2 regions of the Ruegeria sp. G5 genome follow, and region 1 is predicted to be linked to the other one. Evidence: riboswitches for the same ligand, from Rfam matches in the RefSeq annotation. Region 1 holds a riboswitch; the other holds the start of a gene.
What was found. A riboswitch is a leader RNA that binds a small molecule or an ion and turns the genes downstream of it on or off. The one in region 1 is predicted to bind cobalamin.

Region 2: linked by a shared signal. The riboswitch ahead of ACR0BD_RS04740 (CbtB domain-containing protein) and the one ahead of ACR0BD_RS13760 (hypothetical protein) in region 1 are both predicted to bind cobalamin.

The regions. Positions count from the first base shown of each region.
Region 1 covers NZ_JBQFOK010000007.1:165,937-171,148, reverse strand. The annotation lists gene ACR0BD_RS13775 (bifunctional 2',3'-cyclic-nucleotide 2'-phosphodiesterase/3'-nucleotidase) at 1-1,560, shown strand, start outside; RNA gene ffs (signal recognition particle sRNA small type) at 1,600-1,698, shown strand; gene ACR0BD_RS13765 (alpha/beta hydrolase family protein) at 1,705-2,472, opposite strand; cobalamin riboswitch at 2,724-2,942, shown strand; gene ACR0BD_RS13760 (hypothetical protein) at 3,027-3,431, shown strand; gene ACR0BD_RS13755 (protein-tyrosine phosphatase family protein) at 3,433-3,930, opposite strand; gene ACR0BD_RS13750 (DNA polymerase III subunit gamma/tau) at 4,090-5,212, shown strand, end outside.
Region 2 covers NZ_JBQFOK010000002.1:335,850-341,061, forward strand. The annotation lists gene ACR0BD_RS04730 (hypothetical protein) at 1-411, opposite strand, end outside; gene ACR0BD_RS04735 (CbtA family protein) at 478-1,176, opposite strand; gene ACR0BD_RS04740 (CbtB domain-containing protein) at 1,181-1,351, opposite strand; cobalamin riboswitch at 1,388-1,595, opposite strand; gene cobF (precorrin-6A synthase (deacetylating)) at 1,640-2,383, opposite strand; gene cobA (uroporphyrinogen-III C-methyltransferase) at 2,376-3,104, opposite strand; gene ACR0BD_RS04755 (cobyrinic acid a,c-diamide synthase CobB) at 3,101-4,423, opposite strand; gene cobM (precorrin-4 C(11)-methyltransferase) at 4,410-5,204, opposite strand; gene ACR0BD_RS04765 (cobalamin biosynthesis protein) at 5,201-5,212, opposite strand, start outside.

The DNA of each region.
Region 1 (5,212 bases):
TTGGGGAATCATGACTTTGGGTTCGGGCTTGAGGTTCTGGACCGCGTCATCTCTCAGTCTTCTTGCCCTGTGATTTGCAGCAACGCAGACAGGCTTGATCGCAAAAGCAGCTGGGGCAAACACACGATCCTGACGCGAACAGTGCGTTTGAATGGCCGGGATATCCCAATCAAAGTCGGCGTGCTGTCGGTTCTACCCCCCCAAACCGCGCAATGGGAGGCACACCATATTGGCGGCCTTGTCCAAATTGATGACATACTGATCAGCGCCCGAAATACGGCGCGGGCCTTAAAGTCAGCCGGATGTGACATAGTCATAGCCCTTGCGCATACTGGACTGGGAGAGGTCGAGGCGGATACCAACCTTGAAAACGCAATCATCCCTCTTGCCGCCATCGAAGCGATTGACGCGATCATCGCGGGTCATACGCATCTGACGCTGCCCGGCTCGGCGCATGACGGGCTGGCGTTCGTGGACAACATTCAAGGGCGGGTTCATGGGAAACCAGTTGTCATGGCAGGCAGCGCAGGGTCACATCTTGGCGTGATTGATCTGACATTGCGCCATGAAGCAAATGACCGATGGACGGTCATAGACCACAGCTCCTGTCTGCGCGAAGTTAACCCGGCCACATCGCAAGAACCGATCACGGAAGACCCTGAAATAGTGAAGATTTTTTCAGAAGGCCATGCGCGAACACGCGAACACGCCAATGAAACCGTAGGGCATACCACCACGCATTTGCACAGCTACTTTAGCTTTTGCGCGCAAGATCGCGGGTTGGCGCTGGTTGCGGCAGCGCAGGTCGCAGCACTAAGGGCGCACCTAGGGGGAACGGAATTTGCAATGCTGCCCGTTCTGTCGGCAGTATCTCCTTCGAAGTTTGGTGGTCGGGCTGGACCACGCTGTTTCACGGACATTGCCGCAGGAAAGTTATGCCTGCGCCATGTCGCCGATTTGAACGTCTTTCCAAACCAGATGCAGGCCACAGTAGTAACCGGCCTGCAGATCAGAGATTGGCTGGAGATGTCAGCCGGCGTTTTAAACCAGATGTTGCCAGGGCATCAGACGGAGCTCGTGAATTCGCTACGCGCAGGGTACAATTTCGATGTTCTGCACGGCTTGACCTATGAGATCGACCTGTCGAAACCGGCAAGATTCGATGCGCGGGGTAGATTGATGACCTCCGATGCCAACCGTATCAAAGATCTTCGGTTCAACGGCCGACCAGTCGAGGACAAAGAACGATTCGTTGTTGCCCTGAACAATTACCGGGCCAACGGTGGCGGCCACTTTCCGTTTGTTGGCCGCGCAACGCATGTTCCACTGCCGGTACTGCCTATCCAACATATTGTGAGGGATTACCTGAGCGGTGTTTTGCCGCCCGATCCATTGGAAAAAACGCCCCCTGCCTTCAGGTTACACCCTGTGCCCGGTGCATATGCGGTATTGAAAACAGGATTGCAGGCGCAACAGCACTTTGATGAGCTAAGCGTTTATGAGCCGGTAATCCTGGATCATGACAGTGAAGGGTTCCTGATCGTCCGCTTGACGCTCTGACGGGTTGCCAATTGCGCATTGCGCGCCTATATCGGCTGTCGAGAGGTTGGCGCGGGCGAGCGCCTCGCCAACCTGGTCAGGTCCGGAAGGAAGCAGCCACAACGAGCCCCGCTTGGGTCGATGTCCAACCTCTCACTTAATTCCTTACAAGTCGTTTGTTGTGGACTGCGCTGCAATAAGCCGCGGCCAGACGGCTGCATTTCGACGCGCAAAAGCGCCGATATGCCCTACTTTCTCCAAATCGAACTCCCGCGGCGTCAAAAGATGCCGACGCGCGGTCGGACCGTATAGGTCGGCAAGTCGCCAAACGGCCTTGGGTGGGACAGTCTGGTCATCTGCAAAGCTGAACAGATCGACCGGCTTTTGCCATTCGACCCAGCGCGCCTTTGGTAACGAAGTGCCTATATCAGGCAAATAGCTACGAGGATCCGTACACCATTTGCGCCATTGCCAGTAGACCGGCGCAGGAAGGTCAGTTCCAAAACCCAATGCTTTGCCGGGCAGGTAGCCAAGGGCCTTTACAGTCAATGGCGCATGACCGTACCAGAACAGCGATGCCAACGCCCGATATGGCCAAGGATGATCGTTAACCGTCACAAGTCCCGAGCAGACACAAATCATACGGTCAATAAATTCGATATCGGGTTGAACAGGGCCCAGCATCCCGCCCAGGGAATGACCGATGCTCCAGTGTTTGGCTCGCGGATATCTTTTACGCATTTCCGCTCGGGCGGCTGGCATATCTGTCAGGGCCCAATCAGCCATCGTCACCTTAGCGTTGCGCATGCGGCCCGTCATTGAATGGCCAAACGCGCGGTAATCATAGGTCAGACAGGCAATCCCCTGCTCTTCAGCCAGCCAACGCGCAAAATGCTGGTAATAATCACGCGGCACACCAGTCGCACCATGTATGACTACTGCGATCTACGGGTCGGCAACTGGCAGGTACAAACGCGCAGACAAATGCGCATCGCCGATCGGGATGCGAAAATCTTCGGTCATTACCGGTGGCTTGACGTCTAACATGGTGCTGCGTTGGCTATTCTAAACTGCTTAGTTCACCTAAATCGCCACGTTCTATCCTTCGGAGTCAAGACCCACTCTGCTTGACCAAACGTCCACTTGTTTTGGCCACAGTTCGCTTGACTCGGGGGCCATGCACCCGCTAGCGATTGGGTGATGGTTCTTGCCCCGATGCCGGGGCCGGATGAAAAGGGAACACGGTGCGGTTCACCCGGCGATGCCGGATCAGACCAAATCCGAGACTGCCCCCGCAACTGTAAGCGGTGAGCGATGCTGAAACACCACTGGCCAGACGGCTGGGAAGGTCAGCAAAGCAACGACCCGCAAGTCAGGAGACCTGCCATCGCACGAAAACCGAAACTCGGGCGGGGTGTCCGGGCAGGTCTGCAGCATGGCTGAGCTACCTGATCCACACCCTTCGTCCCGCGCGCGGAGGGCGCAATATGATCTGGAAGACCAAAACACACGAATACACCGCAACTGTGTGCCAAAAAACCGGCAAACCTTGCCCTGCTCTGGCACGCATGGCGCGCGCGTTAGCAGAAGCAACGGCAAGCGCTAAACCAGTTACAACAGATGCATTCGAAATCGAAGGCAGCAGCGACCTGTCCCATTGCGCTGCCGGATGCACGGCCCGTTTTCGGGCGCATCCCGCGCAAATCCGGGTGTTCTGCGATACAGACCCGGATGTTTCTACGGACCAACTTGACGGCTACGCAGACATGATGTTCGGAACAGTGTTCACAACCAGACCCGCAGGATTTTTGGTGAACCCGCCATGCGCCATGCTGGAGGTTTCAGCACTTGCGCCTCGGGCTGCATCCAACGAACACCGCGCCGGCGCTTGAATCAACGAGGCGTTTGGGCTGGTTTGCTGGCCCATTTCAACTGTGCATCCGTTTCCGCGGCACAGGGGCGAACCGCTCGCAGTCGCGCCAACGCCTGATCTGGTCGCTCTCCGTGTTCAACCATCAGGCGCATGGCGATCATCCCAGACCGGCCGCATCCGCCCTTACAGTGAACAAGGATGCGTCCTGCGTTTTTCAAGGCTGTGGCAACCTCTGAACACACGTCCCGCCATAGGGCCTCAGTCGCAGGTGATGGTGCGCCGAAATCAACAATGGGCAGGTGTACCCATTTGATTTTGCCAAGCGCCAAATCTGAACCCAGCGAACCGGCACCGCCGCTCTGCAGCTCAGCCTCGGTTGTCATCGACAACACCATATCGGGGCGCCAGGACAGGATCGACTGAAGATCCCGCGCGTAATTCCCGTCACGACCGGGCAACGGGCTGAGCGCAACCATGCCTTCACCCACGTTGACGGGATATATAGCGAACCGCTCCATGTTTTCTCCCTTCGCCTGCGCATAACGCTGAACCACCGCGCAGGGCCGGTGTATCCGCCAATAGACCGGCTGCCAAAGCGAATTTCCTGTCCTGCTGTGGTGGACGCGGGCGGCAGGGCTCTCTACGCTGCAATTTGATACGAATCCGACAGAGCAGACATGACCGACAGCCCCAGCCCCGCCTATCAGGTGCTTGCCCGCAAATACCGCCCGGAAACCTTTGCCGACCTTGTGGGTCAGGACGCGATGGTGCGCACCCTGAAAAACGCGTTCGAAGCGGACCGCATCGCGCAAGCTTTTATCATGACGGGTATTCGTGGCACCGGCAAAACCACTACGGCGCGGATCATTGCCAAGGGCATGAACTGCATTGGACCTGACGGACAAGGCAAGCCAACCACCGAACCCTGCGGGCAATGTGAGCATTGCGTGGCGATCATGGAGGGCCGCCACGTCGATGTGATGGAGATGGACGCCGCCAGTCGCACCGGTGTGAATGACATCCGTGAGATCATAGACAGTGTGCGGTACCGCGCTGCGTCCGCCCGTTACAAGATCTATATCATCGATGAGGTTCACATGCTGTCGACCAGTGCGTTCAACGCGCTGCTCAAGACGCTTGAGGAACCGCCCGAGCATGTAAAGTTCATCTTTGCCACAACCGAGATTCGCAAAGTGCCCGTGACGGTATTGTCCCGCTGTCAGCGCTTTGACCTGCGGCGGATCGAACCCGAAGACATGATCGGCCTTCTAAACAAGATCGCAGCCGCAGAGAATGCGCAGATCGCCGAAGACGCGCTGGCCCTGATCACGCGTGCCGCCGAAGGCTCGGCACGGGATGCAACCTCGCTGCTGGATCAGGCGATCTCACATGGTGCAGGAGAAACCAGCGCTGAACAGGTCCGCGCGATGCTGGGTCTGGCGGATCGTGGCCGGGTACTGGACCTAATGGACATGATCCTGCGTGGTGATGCCTCAGGCGCGCTGGCGGAACTCAGCAGCCAATACGCCGAAGGCGCAGACCCGCTGGCCGTGCTGCGCGACCTGGCCGAGATCACCCACTGGGTCTCGGTCGTCAAAATCACCCCTGATGCCGCAGAAGACCCCACGGTGTCCCCCGATGAACGCGCCCGCGGGCAGCAAATGTCTGAGGCCCTGCCAATGCGTGTTCTGACCCGCATGTGGCAGATGCTTCTGAAAGCGCTCGAGGAGGTCTCGGCCGCCCCCAACGCCATGATGGCCGCCGAAATGGCCGTGATCCGCCTGACTCATGTGGCCGACC
Region 2 (5,212 bases), on a different contig from region 1:
TGAAACCTCGACCTCTCCCTTCGGAAGCTGATCAATATGCATCCAGTTTCCGTAAAGCCGGGCCAATTTCTGACCGTTGACATAGACGTGCGCGTGACCCTCGCCGGGGATATCCTCGGCTGAGGCATTCTCGGGCGAAAACCGGAAGTTCCGCGGTACGACTTGCAGGTTCCAACCGGCCAACGGATCTTGCGTCAACGCGATTTCCAAGCCGGGTGCGTCTTCGCCGGCGGGCAGGTTGATGGCGGCCGAATGATCGTGGGCCGCTGCTTCGGAATGCGAAGCCCCGTGGTGGGCAGGATCGCCGTGGTCGTGGCCATCAAAGGTGACCCCGTTTGCGGCGGCGACAACAAATCCCGCGCCGCTGCCAAAGACCAGGCCGATTGCGAAAAGGGCAAGTGAGCGTGCCATTTCGTGTTCCTTGCATGCAAACATAGACACGCCGGGCAGGACCCGGCGTGTCAAAGCTGAATTAAATCAGGCCGTTACTTCTGCGCGTTGACCTTCGTGTTGCCAGAAATAGCCCGCGAATGCGCCAACCAGCACCCAGGCCACCAGACCGATGCCAAAGGCACGCGCGGCGAACAAAGCGCCAATCTCGGTCGGTACCGGGCCTGTGAAGACATCGGGTTCCGGAGCACCAATAAGGTGAGGGGCAACGAAAAGGGCAGCCGCGATCAGGTAGCTTACAAGGTTGCTGCCGAACGCGATCAGCCACAATGCCACAACTGCGGTTGCGACAGTGGCAAACCACCAAACCTGACGCGCGTACACGTCCGCTGCAGCTACGCCGGGAACTTCGGGTGCCAGAGAAAAGCCAGGGGCCAGGTGGAAGGCGATGAAACCGGCCAAACCCCACAGAACACCTGTGCGTCCGTCAATCTTGTGACCGTTGCCTTCTGCAACCGACATAAGCGCGACCATCAACAGCGCATACCCTGTGTAGGTAAGCATTGTGAAAATGACACTCAGCGCGTCGCGGAACAGTTCCGAAAACATACCGGGCAACTCGGGATGGGCTGAAACCGGGTCAGCGCCAAAATGCACCAATTCGCCCGACTCATAGAGTTCGGCGTGCAGTAAAACAGGTTGCACAAAAACCAACTGCAGCAAGGCGGCAATCAGCCCTGCTGCAGCACCAGCGAACAACGCGCTGGTCAAAATGCGGCTAAACATGGTGTTAGTGGCAGGGGAAGCCGGTCGCGTGACGCACGTCATGAGCAGCGTCATGCAGGGCGGCTGCCTGAACGTGACCGGTCAGCGTGATAATACCCAGGCCCAAAACCACTGCGAACATAACGGGCAGAATGCCAGCGCGTGAGGCCGATGCGGTTGCTGTTTGAGTCGCCATTCTAGTTCTCCTTTGCCGCCGCACCCGACGGCCGGTGTTTCAATACGTTGCCCGGCAGGTCTCCTGGCTCGCGGGTCGGTGCCTCTGTTCGCCTTCCCCCTGAAAAATCAGGAGTGGCTGGTTGAACAGGGGCTCTCCGCTTACAGTCGCGGGGGCGGCTGTGGAGTTGACCATTGGCGTGATCGCACCACATTCCCTCTTAGCCTACCAGCATCTCCGGCAGGACCAGACCCGTTCATTTAGCCCTTAGAGGTGCGCTGGCGCAATCGCCATTTGCGACATTTTTGGTCAGTTCACGCGCTTTTTTAGAAGATAGATGTCCATGATCCAGCCATGCTGGCTTCGGGCGCGGGCTCGGGTTTCCAGGATCTGTTGTGCAACTTCGGACAATTGTCCTTTGATCAGGATTTCTTCCTTCATCCCGACGTAAGCGCCCCACCAGATGTCAAACTCTGCCATCTCAAGGCTTTGGAACGAGCATTCTCCGTCCAGCATGACGGCGACCTTCGCGGTGACGTCGGGCCAACCCTCTTCGCGGATGCGTCGCCCGGTTGTAACAACATACGGCGCACCCAGATCATTGATCGGGATCGCATGGGCCGCGGTAAGCGCCTGAAGCGCCGTGATTCCGGGGATCACACGTGTCGACGGCTTCGGTTGCAGCCGAGACGCGATTCGCAAGGAACTGTCGTAGAGCGAGGGGTCCCCCCAAATCAGCAATGCAACGTGGCGCGCCTGAGGGTGGGCCGCAATCGCGTCTTGCCAACGCAACGCAATGGCATCGTGCCATTCGTCAACGCCCCGCAGGTATCCATCATCCGACCGGCGCTTGGGAATGTCGAAATAAGCGATCGTTGGCGGCGTTTCGGTCACCTGCGCGATGATCTCTTCCCGAAGCCCTGCCAGATCGGCCTTGTTTTCACCTTTTCGCGGGATCAGGATCAAATCTGCGGCCCGAATAGCCTTCGCGCCTTGAAACGTCACGTGATCGGGGTTGCCGGTGCCGATACCGACCAGTGTCAGGTCAAACATTGTCGAACTCTGCCAGCGGGCCGTACAGGATCAATGCGGGCGCGGTGCCGATGTCGGAACTTAGTTTGTCGGACAGCGCTCCGACCGTTGCGCGGTGCAGCTTTTGGTCTGGTGTTGACACAGACTCGGCCATCAAGGCTGGGGTGTCCAACGGCAGCCCATGCTCGTTCAGTGCTTGGACCAGCAAAGGAAAGGTACGTTTTCCCATGAAAACCACTGTGGTTGCGTCCGGGTCGGCTAATGCTGGCAGGTTCAGGTCCTGGGGCAGTTTCCCGCTGACGTCATGGCCAGTTACAAACTGCACGCGCCGTGCCGTCAGGCGGCGGGTTAACGGAATGCCTGCGGCAGCTGCGGCGGCGACCGCCGACGGGATTCCCGGAATGATTTCGTACGCGATTCCGGCGGCGCGCAGGGCAACCAGCTCTTCCTCAAGACGCCCGAACATCCCACCGTCACCGGATTTAAGCCGTACGATACGTTGACCGGTCATCGCATAATCGACCAGCAGCCGGCTGACATGATCCTGTTTGGGCGAGGGTCGGCCCGCACGCTTTCCGACACCCACCAGATCGGCGTCGCTGCGCGCATGCGTCAGGATTGGGCCGCTGCTGAGATCATCGAACAGCACCGCATCCGCCTTTTGCATCCGGTCCACCGCCTTCAGCGTCAGCAATTCGGGATCACCCGGGCCCGAACCAATGAACGAAACAAACCCACTCATACCGTGGCCTTTGCGATCAGGTGAAAAAACGTACCGGTGACGTTGTCTCGCCGTGATCCGGTCTGGGGTCCTTCGGCACCTTCCGCATCAAAAACACGTGCAAGCGGGGCGTCGGGTTGTTCTATGATCGAAGAATAGTGAAACTCATGCCCGCGCAAGGCGCTGCCCGCTTTGAATCCCGGCATCTCGGTCAGCAACTCGGCCTTGCGATAGCCAAGGTTGAATTTGCGTTTCTGGTATGAGGTGACCAGCCCCAACAGACCCGCCATCTGATGTTGAACACCGTCCTTGTCGATCAGCGCTTGACCCAAAGCCATGTAACCGCCGCATTCGCCGTGGACGGGCTTGGTTGCTGCATGTGCGCGCAAACCGTTCTGGAATGTGCTTGCGCCTGCCAAGGTGCCCGCATGAAGTTCGGGGTAGCCGCCCGGCAACCAGACCAAATCCGCGTCTTGGGCAGGGGCTTCGTCAGCGAGCGGGGAAAACGGCAGAATTTCTGCGCCCGCCGCGCGCCAACCTTCCAGCAAATGCGGGTAGGTAAACGAAAACGCTGCGTCTCGGGCCAGTGCAATCCGCTGGGCAGGAGGGCGCGGCAGCGCGGCTGACGATGGCCCAACTGGGCCTGAGGAAGCCGCCCGCTTGATTGCTTCAAGATCCACATGTTCCCGCAAGAACGCGGCGTAGCCGACGATCGCACTCTCCAGATCGGGATGCTCGACTGCTTGTATCAGGCCCAGATGCCGCTCTGGCAAAGTCAGATCACCGCGGCGTGGCAAGACGCCCAATACCGGCAATCCGGCGCGCTCCATCCCCAATCGGGTCAACCGTTCATGCCGTGGACTGGCGCAACGGTTCAGGATAACCCCGGCAAACGGCAGGTCGGGGTTGTACATCTTGAACCCCAGCGCCGTCGCAGCAGCGGATTGCGCCTGACCGCCAACATCCAGCACCAGCACAACTGGCCAGCCCATCCGCCACGCCGTCTCGGCGCTGGTGCCGTGACCCAGCTCACCTGGTTTTGCCACACCGTCGAACAACCCCATGGACCCTTCGGCGACAACAATATCAGCGCCTTCGGCCTGCTCTGAAATTGCGCTGAGCAAGGGATCGCCCATCGCCCAACTGTCTAAGTTGAATGAGGCGCGCCCTGCCGCAGCCCGGTGGAAGGCGGGGTCAATATAGTCCGGCCCACTTTTGAACGGCTGAACCGTCAGGCCATCTTCTGCCAGTGCTCGTAACAGGCCCAGCATGACAGTGGTCTTACCTGTCCCAGAAGAAGGCGCGGATATCAAAACACCCGGAGGGTTAGTCATCGCCATGGCTCCAGCTTGACCAGGGACTGTCCGCGCTTTGCGGGCGGTACCTGCGGTCGTAATCTTTTGAATATAGACAGCTTTCGTTAAACCCTTCGCCTGCGAGGGCGGGCCCCACCATGATCAGGGCTGTCCTGGAAATACTGTCATCCAGCGCATCTTTCAGCGTTTCCAGCGTCGCGCGAATAATCCGTTCATCCGGCCAGCTTGCGCGATACACAACCGCAACCGGGCAATCGGGTCCGTAAGCTGGGGTCAGGTCGGCAATGACCTTGTCCAGATTTCCAATCGACAAATGGATGGCCAGAGTCGCCCCGGTCCGGGCGAAGTTTTCCAGTGTTTCGCCCTCGGGCATCGACGATGCACGCCCGGGGGTCCGGGTCAAAACAACCGACTGTGCCAATCCGGGTAGCGTAAGTTCGGTGCCCAAGGATGCTGCAGCCGCCGCGAACGAGGGGACGCCCGGCGTCACGCTAACCGGGATTCCCATCTCTTTCAGACGACGGATTTGCTCACCCATCGCCGACCACACGGATAAATCACCAGAGTGCAGGCGCGCGACGTCCTGACCCGCTTGATGCGCAGCCTCGATCTCGGCCATGATCTGATCCAGATCCATGGGCGCAGTGTTGATGATCTTGGCGTCTGCCGGGCAGTGACCCAGAATTTCTTCAGGCACCAACGACCCCGCATAGAGGCAAACGGGGCAGGACGCGATAATGTCACGCCCGCGCAGGGTCAGCAGATCGGCGGCGCCAGGTCCGGCACCGATGAAATGAACGGTCATTTTAGTCC